Regions from separate parts of the Sulfobacillus thermosulfidooxidans genome, predicted to be linked through region 1. Evidence: riboswitches for the same ligand, from Rfam matches in the RefSeq annotation. Region 1 holds a riboswitch; each other region holds the start of a gene.

Evidence for each region. Region 1 has a riboswitch for fluoride ahead of AOA63_RS00220 (hypothetical protein). Riboswitches for the same ligand answer to the same signal wherever they lie in the genome.
Region 2: another riboswitch for fluoride. It lies ahead of AOA63_RS16955 (respiratory chain complex I subunit 1 family protein); the one in region 1 lies ahead of AOA63_RS00220 (hypothetical protein).
Region 3: another riboswitch for fluoride. It lies ahead of AOA63_RS12190 (3-phosphoshikimate 1-carboxyvinyltransferase); the one in region 1 lies ahead of AOA63_RS00220 (hypothetical protein).
Region 4: another riboswitch for fluoride. It lies ahead of AOA63_RS16365 (DUF190 domain-containing protein); the one in region 1 lies ahead of AOA63_RS00220 (hypothetical protein).

The regions. Positions count from the first base shown of each region.
Region 1 covers NZ_LGRO01000001.1:45,866-48,988, forward strand. The annotation lists gene glmS (glutamine--fructose-6-phosphate transaminase (isomerizing)) at 1-1,333, shown strand, start outside; fluoride riboswitch at 1,652-1,736, shown strand; gene AOA63_RS00220 (hypothetical protein) at 1,848-2,165, shown strand; gene AOA63_RS00225 (hypothetical protein) at 2,289-2,642, shown strand; gene AOA63_RS00230 (MerR family transcriptional regulator) at 2,675-3,123, opposite strand, start outside.
Region 2 covers NZ_LGRO01000002.1:289,398-292,520, forward strand. The annotation lists gene AOA63_RS16945 (proton-conducting transporter membrane subunit) at 1-319, opposite strand, end outside; gene AOA63_RS16950 (hypothetical protein) at 316-954, opposite strand; gene AOA63_RS16955 (respiratory chain complex I subunit 1 family protein) at 976-1,926, opposite strand; fluoride riboswitch at 1,990-2,076, opposite strand; gene AOA63_RS16960 (DUF190 domain-containing protein) at 2,082-2,459, opposite strand; gene AOA63_RS16965 (GNAT family N-acetyltransferase) at 2,663-3,064, opposite strand.
Region 3 covers NZ_LGRO01000001.1:2,487,804-2,490,926, reverse strand. The annotation lists gene AOA63_RS12195 (alpha/beta hydrolase family protein) at 1-624, shown strand, start outside; fluoride riboswitch at 817-881, shown strand; gene AOA63_RS12190 (3-phosphoshikimate 1-carboxyvinyltransferase) at 1,378-2,751, shown strand; gene AOA63_RS12185 (AMP-binding protein) at 2,729-3,123, shown strand, end outside.
Region 4 covers NZ_LGRO01000002.1:170,815-173,937, forward strand. The annotation lists gene AOA63_RS16350 (cytochrome c oxidase subunit II) at 1-341, opposite strand, end outside; gene AOA63_RS16355 (twin-arginine translocation signal domain-containing protein) at 366-1,013, opposite strand; gene AOA63_RS16360 (sulfocyanin-like copper-binding protein) at 1,065-1,577, opposite strand; gene AOA63_RS16365 (DUF190 domain-containing protein) at 1,655-2,038, opposite strand; fluoride riboswitch at 2,157-2,225, opposite strand; gene AOA63_RS16370 (HPP family protein) at 3,101-3,123, opposite strand, start outside.

The DNA.
Region 1 (3,123 bases):
AATTTCTTCGAGGCATCCTGACCGGATTGTGGCTGTGCGGCGCACGAGTCCTTTAATTATTGGATTGGGCGAGGACGCCAATTATTTGGCTTCGGACTTTAGTGCCTTTTTAGCGGCGACCAAACGCGCTCAAATTCTAGAAAACGGCGATATGGCTGTGGTTACCCCGCGTTCTGTGACCATTACGAATTTGGCGGGGGATATGATTACTCGTCCTGTTATTACCGTGGATTGGGATATTAAGCAAGCGGAACGCGGTGGCTATGCGCACTTTATGTTAAAAGAAATTATGGAGCAGCCCGATGTTTGGGGAGACTGCCTTTTAGGGCGCATTCATGAAGACCAGGTGGTCGCCAAAGAAATAGGATTGACACCCGAGTTATTGACGAGGTTGCAACGGATTCAAATTGTTGCGGCCGGGACCGCCTACCACGCAGGATTAATCGGAAAATCTTTAATCGAACGGTTGGCGCGGGTTCCCGTCAATGTTGATGTCGCCTCCGAATTTCGTTATGCTCATCCGATATTAGATAAGGACACCATGGTATTAGCCATATCTCAATCTGGAGAAACGGCAGACACCTTGGCTTGCTTGCGGATGGCCCACGAGCAAGGCGTATTTACCTATAGTATAACCAATACGGTTGGGTCAACAGTGGCCAGGGAATCCGATGCGGTGGCTTACACCTTAGCCGGACCAGAAATTGCGGTAGCATCGACTAAAGCCTATACAACCCAAATTCTGGTTTTGACGCTGCTAGCTTTAGCACTCGCCCAAGTGCGCGGGAATCCTCGACCGGATCTGGTCCGGCGCATGTTACAGTTACCATTATTAGGACATAAAGTGCTCGAGCGGATGAACCAAGGGATTCAAGGTATGGCGGCGAAATTGGCTAAGATGCATGATGTGTTTTATATTGGCCGCGGGCTTGATTATGCCTTAGCGATGGAAGGACAGCTGAAGATTAAGGAAATCTCGTATTTACATGCCGAAGCGTATGCGGCGGGCGAACTCAAACACGGGACCTTAGCATTAATTGAAGAAGGCACTCCGGTCGTGGCGATTGTGACGGAACGGGAAGTAGCGGATAAGACGGTATCAAATATTTTGGAAGTGAAAGCCCGCGGTGCTGAAGTGTGGGGAATCGTTGATGATTGGTTGCCTCCTACTCTCCCTATTGACCACCGCATAGCGGTACCGATCGAGGAACCCCTTTTAGCCCCGGTATTGGCGGCGATCCCGTTACAACTCTTGGCCTATTATACGGCGGTGGCCCGCGGCCATGATGTCGATCAACCGAGAAATTTGGCCAAATCTGTCACCGTGGAATAAAGACCGTTCTGGTGAACAAGATTGTTTAATCACAAAAATCACGTTAACTGAACTAACAACAAATAGCTTGGGATAATATGGCACAGTTGAAATCACTGTCACGTTTCAACTGTGCTTTTGCTATGTGCGGGTGGAAATGGGTCGGATCATGAAGCCAAAGCCAAACGCCTGCAAAGGTTTTTGGAATTGCGGTGGAGTTTAGATCCAAGCCTCGTCCTTTAGGGCGAGGTAATTGACTGCGTGTTTATCCTCGTGGAAAGATGACACCACGAAATGCTTAGGAAGAGTCTTGTCGCCTTGAAATTTTGTACGATATACTAATCATATTGCAATGGAGTTCTGCGTTCTTTTGGTTGTGGCCAAAAGAAAAACTGTCCCCAGGACTAATGACTCCTACCCATACGGATTATATCCTTTGCTTGGGATGATCCATGAACGGGTGGGGGTCATATGTTTTGCGCCGTACATGCCAGGGAAAGCCTTGTAGAAAGGGTTGTGGTTAGGAGGACAAGAAATGAAAATGCGTCGTTCGGATTTAGGGCATGTTAAATCCTCTTCGAGGAATATGGCATCCAACCTGTGGTGGGTTATTCTGTTTATTCCTTTATTAGCTAATGGGGCTCTGGCTTTTATCATTATGCGCCGCTATTCAGATCTGGCTAGGGGGAATGATTGGGTCAGCTGGGCAGCTTTGTTATTTTTCGGCATGATCCCTTTAGGGACAATGTTTATGATTCACGGTTCTTTTTCTTCAGTGAAACGTTGGTGGCGACGGCGCAACTTGCGTGTCGTGAGCCCTCCCAAGAAGAATGGACCTGAATCAACAATATAAAACGCCTGATCGCAAGATGGCCTGCAGAAAAGATTCGGAGGGACAAATGGGGAACAATCATTAGTTCTTGTTGAGGGGTTTGTATCATATGACATAGAAAATCCTACAGAAGAAAGGCGGAGAATGTCTATTTTTCGAACCCATTCCCTGGAACTTTCCATGCTGTCAGCAGTCATCAGTACGGTATTGTTCTCGTGGTGGACAGCGAATTGGATGATTACATTTGTGCTTTTGGCACTAGGAACCGCCATATTATTAGCTGTTATGTCCTTAGTCCAAGGTCGGTTTGATCTCATGACGGCTATGATCGGGGCGACCGCTGGCGGTATGGTTGGCTCATTTGTCGTTATGGCAATTACGGTCACATGGATTCATGCTATGCATTCTCATCATGGAATGATGATTATGGATGACACCATGGCTCAAATGGTCGGAGCGACTTTGGCCGGATGGTTACAACCCGTTAACAAGCAATAATCCGGACGCCTTGAGGCGTCCGGACAGGGAACTTAACTACGAACCGAGGCTTGATCGGAATTTTTACCCCACCACTTTTGCCACCATGATTTGGATTGGGCTTGAGTTTGTTGTGATTTTTGAAGCATGTCCCGCATCTGAGAAACAATAAATTGATCGCGTTCCCTTGCCAATCGCGCATTCTGCATATCTTGTGTGTCCATATGAGATTTCAGTTTTTCAAAGGCTTCTGCCACCACGGCAACATTTTCTTCATATTTACGGTCTAAATCATCTTTGATCTGTTCTAATGACAGCCGCATGGCCTGGATTTCTTCTGATTGTTGATAAAGAACTTGTACCATAGCTTGAGCAACTTGTTGCGGTGTGCCTGCTGTGACTTGAGCCAGTTCCGTTTCCGTGGTTTCGACATTTCTGGGATAGAGTCTGCCCAATGTCTCTTCGACCATCGTGGCCGTTTGTCCATTGCGTAGGCCATCAG
Region 2 (3,123 bases), on a different contig from region 1:
AACCGACAAAGGTGTAAAGGCCTAAATAATATCCTTTAACGCGGTGCCCATCCCAATCATGCAAGACGCTCTCGACCGCAATATAGGGACCGGAAAACCAAATGGCAAAAGCCCCAAACACGGTTGCCGTAATATCAAACCAGTAGGCCAAAGCGTCGACAGGATGAAAGAGATGCCATAAAGGCATGAACAAAGAAGCGATCATGAGGACAATGATGAGTCCATTGAATGCCCGGAGATATTCCACGGGAAGGATCCAGCCGATAAAGATGGCTCCCAATAAAATGGCCAGCGGCCAGATATTTATCCACACGTTCATCCTTTTAATTCCCCCGCTTTTCTGACGTCGACGGAATCATATTGGGCCCGCATCAGGGCCATATAAACGCTCAAGAGTAAAGCCATACCAATCGCTACCCCGTCAGCCAAAATGTCAGGGATCAGGGGAAACGCGGTCACTAACACAATAGCGAGCGTACTGGTAATGACCTCAAAATTTAACAAGCCCCAGGCTTCACTCCAAATTTCATAGCGAAGCGTCATCTGAACAAAAGCCACTAACCATGCCGCCCACAAAATCCCTTGAGTGACGGGATGATCGCCATGGAATTGTTCTCCTAGCAAAAAGCCCAAAATGGTTACGGTCAAACTGATGATTAACACAAACGCCATGCCGAACCGGCTTTGGGCACTGTAATCGCGTTCGACCGCATAAGATCCCGTATGCATCACATAAGGCACGACAATCACTTTGACAATGACAACCAAGGCTGCGGAAATCCATAGCCCATTTTGATGCAGGCTTTGAGCTAACAGCGCTAGGAGAGAGGCCTGGGCTAAGGCATCCAAACGATATAAAATCCTTGCCGACCGATTGTTTTTGACAAGAATGACGATGACAGTAAAGGCCCACATGAAGGAAGCTGTTAACCGCAGCCACATGCTCAAGGTCATCTTTGCCCCACCTCCTTTCGTTTACACTAAAGACCATGCCGCAGTCACCGCACCAATAATCGCTAGAACAATCGCTGCAGTAATAAAGTCCACATTGCGGATTAAACGCAATTTGGCAAAACTGACCTCAATGGTTATTAACACGCCAGCAGCGAAAATCAGTTTCACCATGACCCATAACACCGCTAAAATTAATGATGACAAGGCCAGTGAGCGAGCGAGACCAAATGGCGAGACCAACACATTCATCAAAATGATGGTCAACACCGTAAATTTCATCCAGCCGCCCCATTCATAGAGCATCAAATCCAGGCCGCTCGACTCAAATGTCCGTCCGGGATCAATCATGGAGAGCTCTTGTGCCGTCGATGGATTATCGACTGGAATATGACCACTTTCCGCAATCAAAAAGAGGAACCATCCCACGATAACGAGAATATGCGCGGGACTAAATACCCACGGTGGCGAGCCTAACGTCTGATTAACCACAAACGGTATGGTTGCACCTGCCGCTTGAGCTGCAATAAACACGAGAAGGAGGGCTAAGGGTTCGGTAAACGTCGCAATCAACCGGATCCGGCTCACACCCAAAACCGGATAAACGCTTCCGCTGTCGATAGCCGCAAAAAGTAAAGCAATACCCCCACCTCCCAAAATCATGCCACCGGCTAACATATCGCCCATCCAAGCAAACGGTAGAGGAAACGTCGTCAGCACCGGTATCAACATGGCCACAATGATTGGGGCAATAAAGTAGAAGATGGGTGCCCATTCCGACACCCATGAGCTTTGGGTGGTGCGGATTGTCTCTTTATGCATCCATTTCCGCAAATCACGATAAGGCTGCCAAATGGGCGGCCCATATCGCCCAGCCAACCGCGCTTTGTAGCGGTCCATAATCCCTTTCAAAAGAGGGGAAAAACCCAAAACAAAAAGGACTTGTATGAGTTGGGCCACATATTCATTGACCAAGGTATCATCCTCCCTATATGGGGACAGCGATAAAAGGCAACAATAAATCCTGCCAGGACATTAAATCTGGCAGGAATCATTATCCGCACAATGTACGGAGGTTCTGGACCCATGCTCTGGTCCAAGGCGGAATCCATCGCCCCGTGATGGCGCATTTATTGCGAGTTGTCGCGATCGATGTGTGGATCGTTTGTCTGATTGTGAGTATATTTCACCACTTTCACGGGGTCAATAGTAATCAGTCCGGCGTCCACCATCGTATCTAAAACGGGGAGAAACTTTTCGACATACTCCTTACTATCCACAATCTCCACCAGAATCGGCATATCGCTGGATAAATCTAATAAGTTGACCGTGTGAATTCTGGATGTCGGGCCAAATCCTTCTAATGCACGCATCACGGTGGCTCCAGCCATACCCATTTCCCGTGCTTTCAACACAATGGCATGGTATAGCGGTTTATGATGCCACCTCGCATCTTCGCCAATGAAAATCCTTAGTCGGAGGGCTTCTCCCGATATTTTCACTGCCATACGGTCTCGTCTCCCTATTTTTTTGCTATTGTACCACATCATACAATCTTTGGAAAAAATCAATCGCCCCCATTGCTTTAGGGATTACCTGCCTTGGGCCGCAGCGTCGCTTCTTGTCGGTGTTCTTCACTTATGCCTCCCCTTTAAGTCTTGAGATATCTGGTTGATCCTGCCATCATCTCGTCCAAAGGCAGTAAAAGCGCTCAACACCCGGATATTTCTCGCCTAGTGAAGAAATCATAAACCCACAACCAACGACGATAAAAATCCACGGCATCTCTATCCGTCTCAGCCATGACGCGGATCAATTGTTCCCGCTTCACCACTTCGGCAATAAGGAAGCGTCCCCATCCTTGGTGACGAAAGCTCTTTTCGACAGCAATATGAAGAATTTGTCCTGAAAAATCCGGTAAATGTTTGATCCCGATTACGGCTGCAATATGGATCCCGTCACATAATATGTATAATGATGCATCAGGAGCTGTATAAACTTCAGCCATTACCCTCTCAAGATGCTCTTGTTCGGGATTTCCTACTGCATAGGCTAGCACGTGTACTAATGACTCTTTTGCGATATACGGGTCAGGATATAAGGTTAAGTACATTACTAGGCTCCTAAACGGTTAAGATAAGGAATAGGGTTAACATGACGAGAATATATTAA
Region 3 (3,123 bases), 2.4 Mb from region 1:
AGCGGCACGCCACTGTTTCAGCTAGCCATGCAGTATTGGACCACACGCGGATTTGCTGTGGCGGATATCGATTATGGCGGTTCAAGCGGTTATGGGCGCGCATATCGTCAGCGACTCGCCGGACAATGGGGAGTTGTCGATGTGGAAGACTGTACACAGGCCGCTTTATATTTAGCCGAGCAGGGACTCGTGGATGGGAAGCGCATGGTGATTAGGGGAGGCAGTGCGGGAGGCTTTACCACCTTAGCCTGCTTAGCATTTCGCGATGTATTTCGGGCCGGCGCCAGTTATTACGGTGTCAGTGACCTCGGAGCTTTAGCTCGTGAGACACACAAATTCGAGTCTCGGTATATGGACAGTATGGTCGGCCCTTGGCCGGAGGCAGAAGCCATCTACCGTGCACGATCTCCTTTATTTCATGCGGGCCAAATCCACACCCCCGTCATCTTTTTCCAAGGTCTTGATGACAAAATCGTCCTTCCCAATCAAGCAGAAATAATGGTTGAGAAGCTGAGGAAAAATCATGTCCCGGTGGCCTACATCGCTTTTCCTGAAGAAGGACATGGATTTTCGACAGGCCCCCAATATCAAACGTGCTATAGAGGCCGAATTATATTTTTATAGCCGTGTTCTAGGATTTGCGTTACCGGAAGACATTGAACCGGTACACATCGAAAATCTGGGCTAGGGCAGAAAGGTTGTACTCGGAAAAATTGTCCTATTATAGACAGCGTTCCGGTATAAAAATATACTTACACAACGAGGGCGACAGACCACATATTGTCAAATGTTGTCTATATAACGTACAATGTCGTTAAATTGATTGGTCATGGTGTTGACCATTAACCGCTTAATTTTAAGCTAATGACACCTATCTCCACATAGGAGGAGGTGTCATTTTTTATTCTTTTTTCACTACTGTAATAATAGGATGCATCGTGGACTTGCGCCATTGGTTGAATATTTTGGATATGTTATGCTACACTTAGTAAAAGTTTTCCAATTCCATAGTCATTTCGCAATCGGTGAGTACACTTGATCAACAGTGTAAGACATCATTCTTCGCACTGATTACGAGCCCCAGTACCAGGATTACGACATCATGGGGTTGACGTGTTCGTGGAACAAATCGGGATTTCCACGTAAAAAACTGCTCTGTGCTCATGGGAATACAAAAATCAGTCGATGAATACATGTGCATGAAGAGCATGTCACCATGTAATGATATGGATTTTTCGCGGATTTTTCCTATCTGGTGCAAGATTTCACCGGTGTGTTTACTGATCCCACGGGTCTTATTAAGACTGGTCCTGTTAAAGGTAGAAAAGCAACACAATATGTCATGGAAACCATTCTAGGAGTAAAGGGGGTACGATTATGCATTGGTTACGGGTTAACCCATTACACACTGAAGTCACCGGATCCCTAGATGTTCCTCCGTCAAAATATCATTTACACCGTGCCTTAATTCTCGCAGCACTTAGTCACGGGCACTCCGTCATTTCCGGTTCATCAACTGCCTTACACGTTCGCCATACCTTAAGAGCTCTACGAGATTTGGGGATCCCCATAGACAACGTGTCAGAGGGGTATCACGTTAAGGGGCAAGCGTTTTCTCCCCCAAGAGGTTATGTGAGAGTTGGCAGTTCCGGTTCCACCGCTCAATTTCTTCTCGCTCTGTGCTCCCTCTCGCCTCATCCCCTCACCATGATCGGTTCGCCCAATTTAAGTCGGCGTCCCCTCAAACCTCTACTCCAAGCCTTCTCACGATATGGCATTGCCTGGCAATCCCGTGGTTATTCATTGCCCGTAACCATCCTTCCAGGTGCCCCAAAAGGTGGAGACATTACCATTCCTGGACTGTTAAGTCAGTGGGCATCGAGTCTTCTTCTGGTATCACCGTTTGCTTCAAGGCCCACATCTTTACGCATCTCGCCGCCCGTTGCGGAAGAACCTTATGTGCAATTGACATGGCGCATGATGACCCTGTTCGGTTTAAAAGGTTCTGTTGATTGGGAGCGCCATGAGTTCATCATTGCCCCTCAGAGTCTTAAAGCCAGGGATTACCAGGCACCGCCAGATTTTTCGTCACTGGCGTTTCCACTCGCTTTTCTCGCCTTACATGGGGGAAGCCTTCAAATTCACTCCTACCGCGACTCCCAAGATCATCCCGAAGGCACCATTATTAAATTATTAGAGGACATTGGCCTCAAACTTCACAGACATGATGCAACCGACACTTTATGGGCTGAATCCGACGGACACATCCGACCCTTTTCGGTTAGTGTCCGCGATACACCCGATCTGCTTCCAGTATTGGCTGTTTTAGCAGCGGCAGCTTCCGGTCGCAGCGTCATCACCGACATCGAATCAAATCGGCATAAAGAATCGAACCGCGTATTAGCCATGTTGCAGCTAAGAAAAATGGGTGCACATATTGAAGAAATCGGCAACACCCTGGTCATTCATGGAGGTAAAAGGCTTCATCGAACCGAGTTATCGTCTTTCAATGATCATCGGGTATTAATGGCATTGGCTTTAGCGGCTAGTCACGCCGATGCTCCTTCACGGATTTCGCATGGGTATGCCTACCGCATTTCTTATCCTCAATTTCTTGATGTGATGCAGTCTTTAGGCCTTCAGGCCAACGTCGTGGACGAAGATTTTACAGATACCTTCAGAGACTCTATTGGGGAGGATCTGCAATCCACAAGGAGGCAAAATGTTGATGATTGTGCCGGAACGCCTTAATCAAGTCCCTGACGAACGACCCGCTATTTATTCCCCGGATACGGAGCACCCTCTTTCCTATGGTCAACTACGACAATGGGCCAAGGAAGTTTCCCAAGGACTCTTGTGCCGAGAAATCCAAGCGGGCGATGTCGTGATGTACCAGTTGCCCAACCACCGTGAGTTTGCAGTTTTAACCTTAGCATTGTGGAACATCGGTGCCATTCCTTGTCCTGTCCTGCCACAACTGAATCGCCACGAACTGCACTTCATCGCCCAAACAACAAAGACACGTTGTGTCATCGCATGGAAAACATGGCGCAAAACGGATTACCAAAAACTTTACCAGGTAGCTTTTGCTGAATTGCCTCATGTGCAGCAAATTTTTCTCGA
Region 4 (3,123 bases), on a different contig from region 1:
GAGGTCGTCGGATGGAGGAAAAAGAGCAAGTTGATAATAATACTGCCCCCGACCCACGCCACCACAAACGCTTTGTTGTCCACCGCGAACCGGCGGTTCGCGGGTGGCATTTCGCCCCGTTTGGTGTGGAAGCGCACCATCGTAAAGAGCAAGAACAAGACGACAAACACAAAAATCGGGGTCAACACCACCAAGATGAAATTAAACGCCTGCAGTGCCAATTCCCCTTGGTTGGAGACAATGTAGTACATCGGGTTATGGTGAATCAGCACCCGGTCCCCAATCTCTCCCAACACACTGAAGACGACCCACAAGATCGTAAAGAGGACATTCTCTCCCATGACGGGCGTGCTCCTTTCTCAGCCTCAGGCCGGCAAAATCATGACTTTTCCGCGCATGCCCGTGCGGTAGTGAATGTACTGTTGCACAAAGCAGCCATAATCCCAAATGCCCGGTTTGTTAGGCACGGTAAAGGAAATATGAATGCTGCCGCCGGGTTTCAACGTCGGACTAAAGTCACCACCAGTTTGGATGTTAAAGAGCGCCTTCGGCCCGTCATAGGTCACAATCGCTTTATTGGGCACGAAGTTATCGATGTTATAGGGATCACTTAAGGTCACGTGGACCCCATCCCAGAAATCGACGGCCCAGGCATCCGCCGGCAGATTGCCAAAGGCTTGGAAATAGGCTTCATTCACATGGCGGCCCATGGTCCATTCATGCCAGTGGGTATGACTTTGATTTTGGAAGATAATGTCCATCTGGTCGCCGACGCGCCAGGTCATGTAATTGGGAATGTAATAATAGTCGTACGCGTAAAGATGGACCGTTCCCGAACTCACGGGGGATCCAAACAGACCGCGGGCGGCATCCACCAGCGCTTGGCGGCCAAACAGGGTCACTGCACCGGCGACCCCTAAAGCGGCACTGCCCACGAGGAACTGACGGCGACTCCATTGTTGTTCTTCGGGAATCTCGGGTTCCACCGGGGGGTCATTTGGTAATTTGTTCACCCAAGTTCCTCCTTCCAATTTTCATCTTTACTGTCTCAAAGGCAGCGGCGATCAGGACTGAAATGATGGCACGCCTGAAGGCACGACTTTTACGATATCCCACAAATCGCTCGTCGGCGTATTATGGGGATCGCCATTGAGCATATCGCCTAAGATAAACGTTCCGAGCTTCGAGGCCGTAAACGTATAGGACTGGCTTTGTCCCGGCAACAACCCGGCTGTAGGTGAAACAGCCACTTGAGAATAGGGCTCTCCGGCGCCTGGAAAGGCTAAATGATGATGATGGTAGACCCCAATGGATTCCGGGATCGGGCCATTATTAATAAAGTCCATATTGACGTGGTAGCCTAAGGGGATCGTGATGATCAGCTGTCCTTGGGTAAACCCGTCAAACACATTCGCTTGTTGGGCACTCGAGTAGGTGCTTTCAATCTTTAAATCGACCGTCTTGGTTGCCGGATGGACAATCATCCACTGCGAGGCATTGATGCTTTGTGTGCCGCAACCCGCTAAAGCCAATGCCAACACACCCAAAGCTGTCACCCCAGCCCATTTACTTTTCACCGAACACCATCCTTTCTCTCGGCACTAAAAGGACATACACTTGATGGGCGTAATCGTCGGTGGGAACGATACGTGTGTTATTTCGTTTCCGAAGCATCATTAAGTTCGGATATATGAGCATGGGAGTACTTAACAACCTGAACGGGATCTAGCGTTATCAGGCCTGCATCCACCATTTCATCAAGAAGCGGGAGAAATTTATCAATGTCTTCTTTTGAGTCAACAATTTCCACAACAACGGGCGAATCCTCTGACAAATCCAGGAGATTAGCCGTATGAATTCGAGAGTTAGGCCCATAGCCTTCGAGTGCTCGAATCACGGTCGCACCTGCTAGGCCACTTTCTCTTGCCTTCAAAACAATCTGATGATATAACGGCTTGTGATGCCAATGCACATCTTCTCCAATCATAATGCGAAGACGAATTCCATCACCTACTAAGGGTTTATGTGTGTGACGCATCGTCGATCAACACCCTTCAAAAGGACTCATTGCAGTTTTAATAAAAGATCATCAGGAGGAAATCTTCTTGAGCATAAAGATTTATTTAAGGTAGCAGCATAAAAAATAACACCTCCGTCTAAAGGCAGGTGTCATCAGCTTGATCTCAAGCGGTTGGATAGTGGTCAACACCATGACCATATTAAAGTTACGAGTTGAATTGTACTTCACAATACCATTACTTGACAACATATCATGAAATTTTTTTGTGCATAGCACAAAATACCTCTTATAATTACCTATATACCAAAAAGTTCAACTTGCTAAAGACCTCTCTAGGTTTTCCAAAAGGCCCCGAAATCGATTGGCAACAAGATATCATGCGTTATTCTTTAAATTCGACTTATTTCTCAATGAGACCTTACATCCCACATAGACCTCGCGGGCCCACACTGTTTGAGGAAAATTACCGAGATAATCATAAGGTTGAAAGAAAGACATATCTTATCTTATCCCGCACATATAACGTTATTTACCAAAGATTGCCGCCAATAGCTATTTATGAGGGCTTGTTTCCAGAGAAATTTTGCTGAGCGCACGTGCGTACCCAGTTTCGTCATCAATTTGGGCTTGAGGGATTTTGATTCTGGGGCACGCACTATTCGCGCCAACACAGGTGGATGATGTGAGGTATTCTAAGAATCTGGAGAATATATGGAGAATTATTTGTGATGTTTGTCGGCAGTCATATCAGGAGGTTGAGAAGCGGGGCAAGAGGTGCAGTCCAGGTAAAGCGCTAGAGCCTCAACAATTAATGATTCTTCGTTTGTTCGCAAATCTTGAGCACAGGTAGCCAGTTTATTAGCCAATTCATTCGTTATCGGAATATTCAATCTATAAGTTAAAGGGATAATCACGCCTTGACCACCTCCCTATTGTCTTACAGGCTTCGCACGCAAAATATGGAACCCTTACGAATTATGGACCATATCACACCAGAAGTATAGTCCAGACAAAAAATTTCTCGACAAAATATGCCCCTATTCGGCCATCTTTTGGGCATTTGCACGGTTTCCCGAGCCATTAAAGACTTGGCCCCCGAGGAT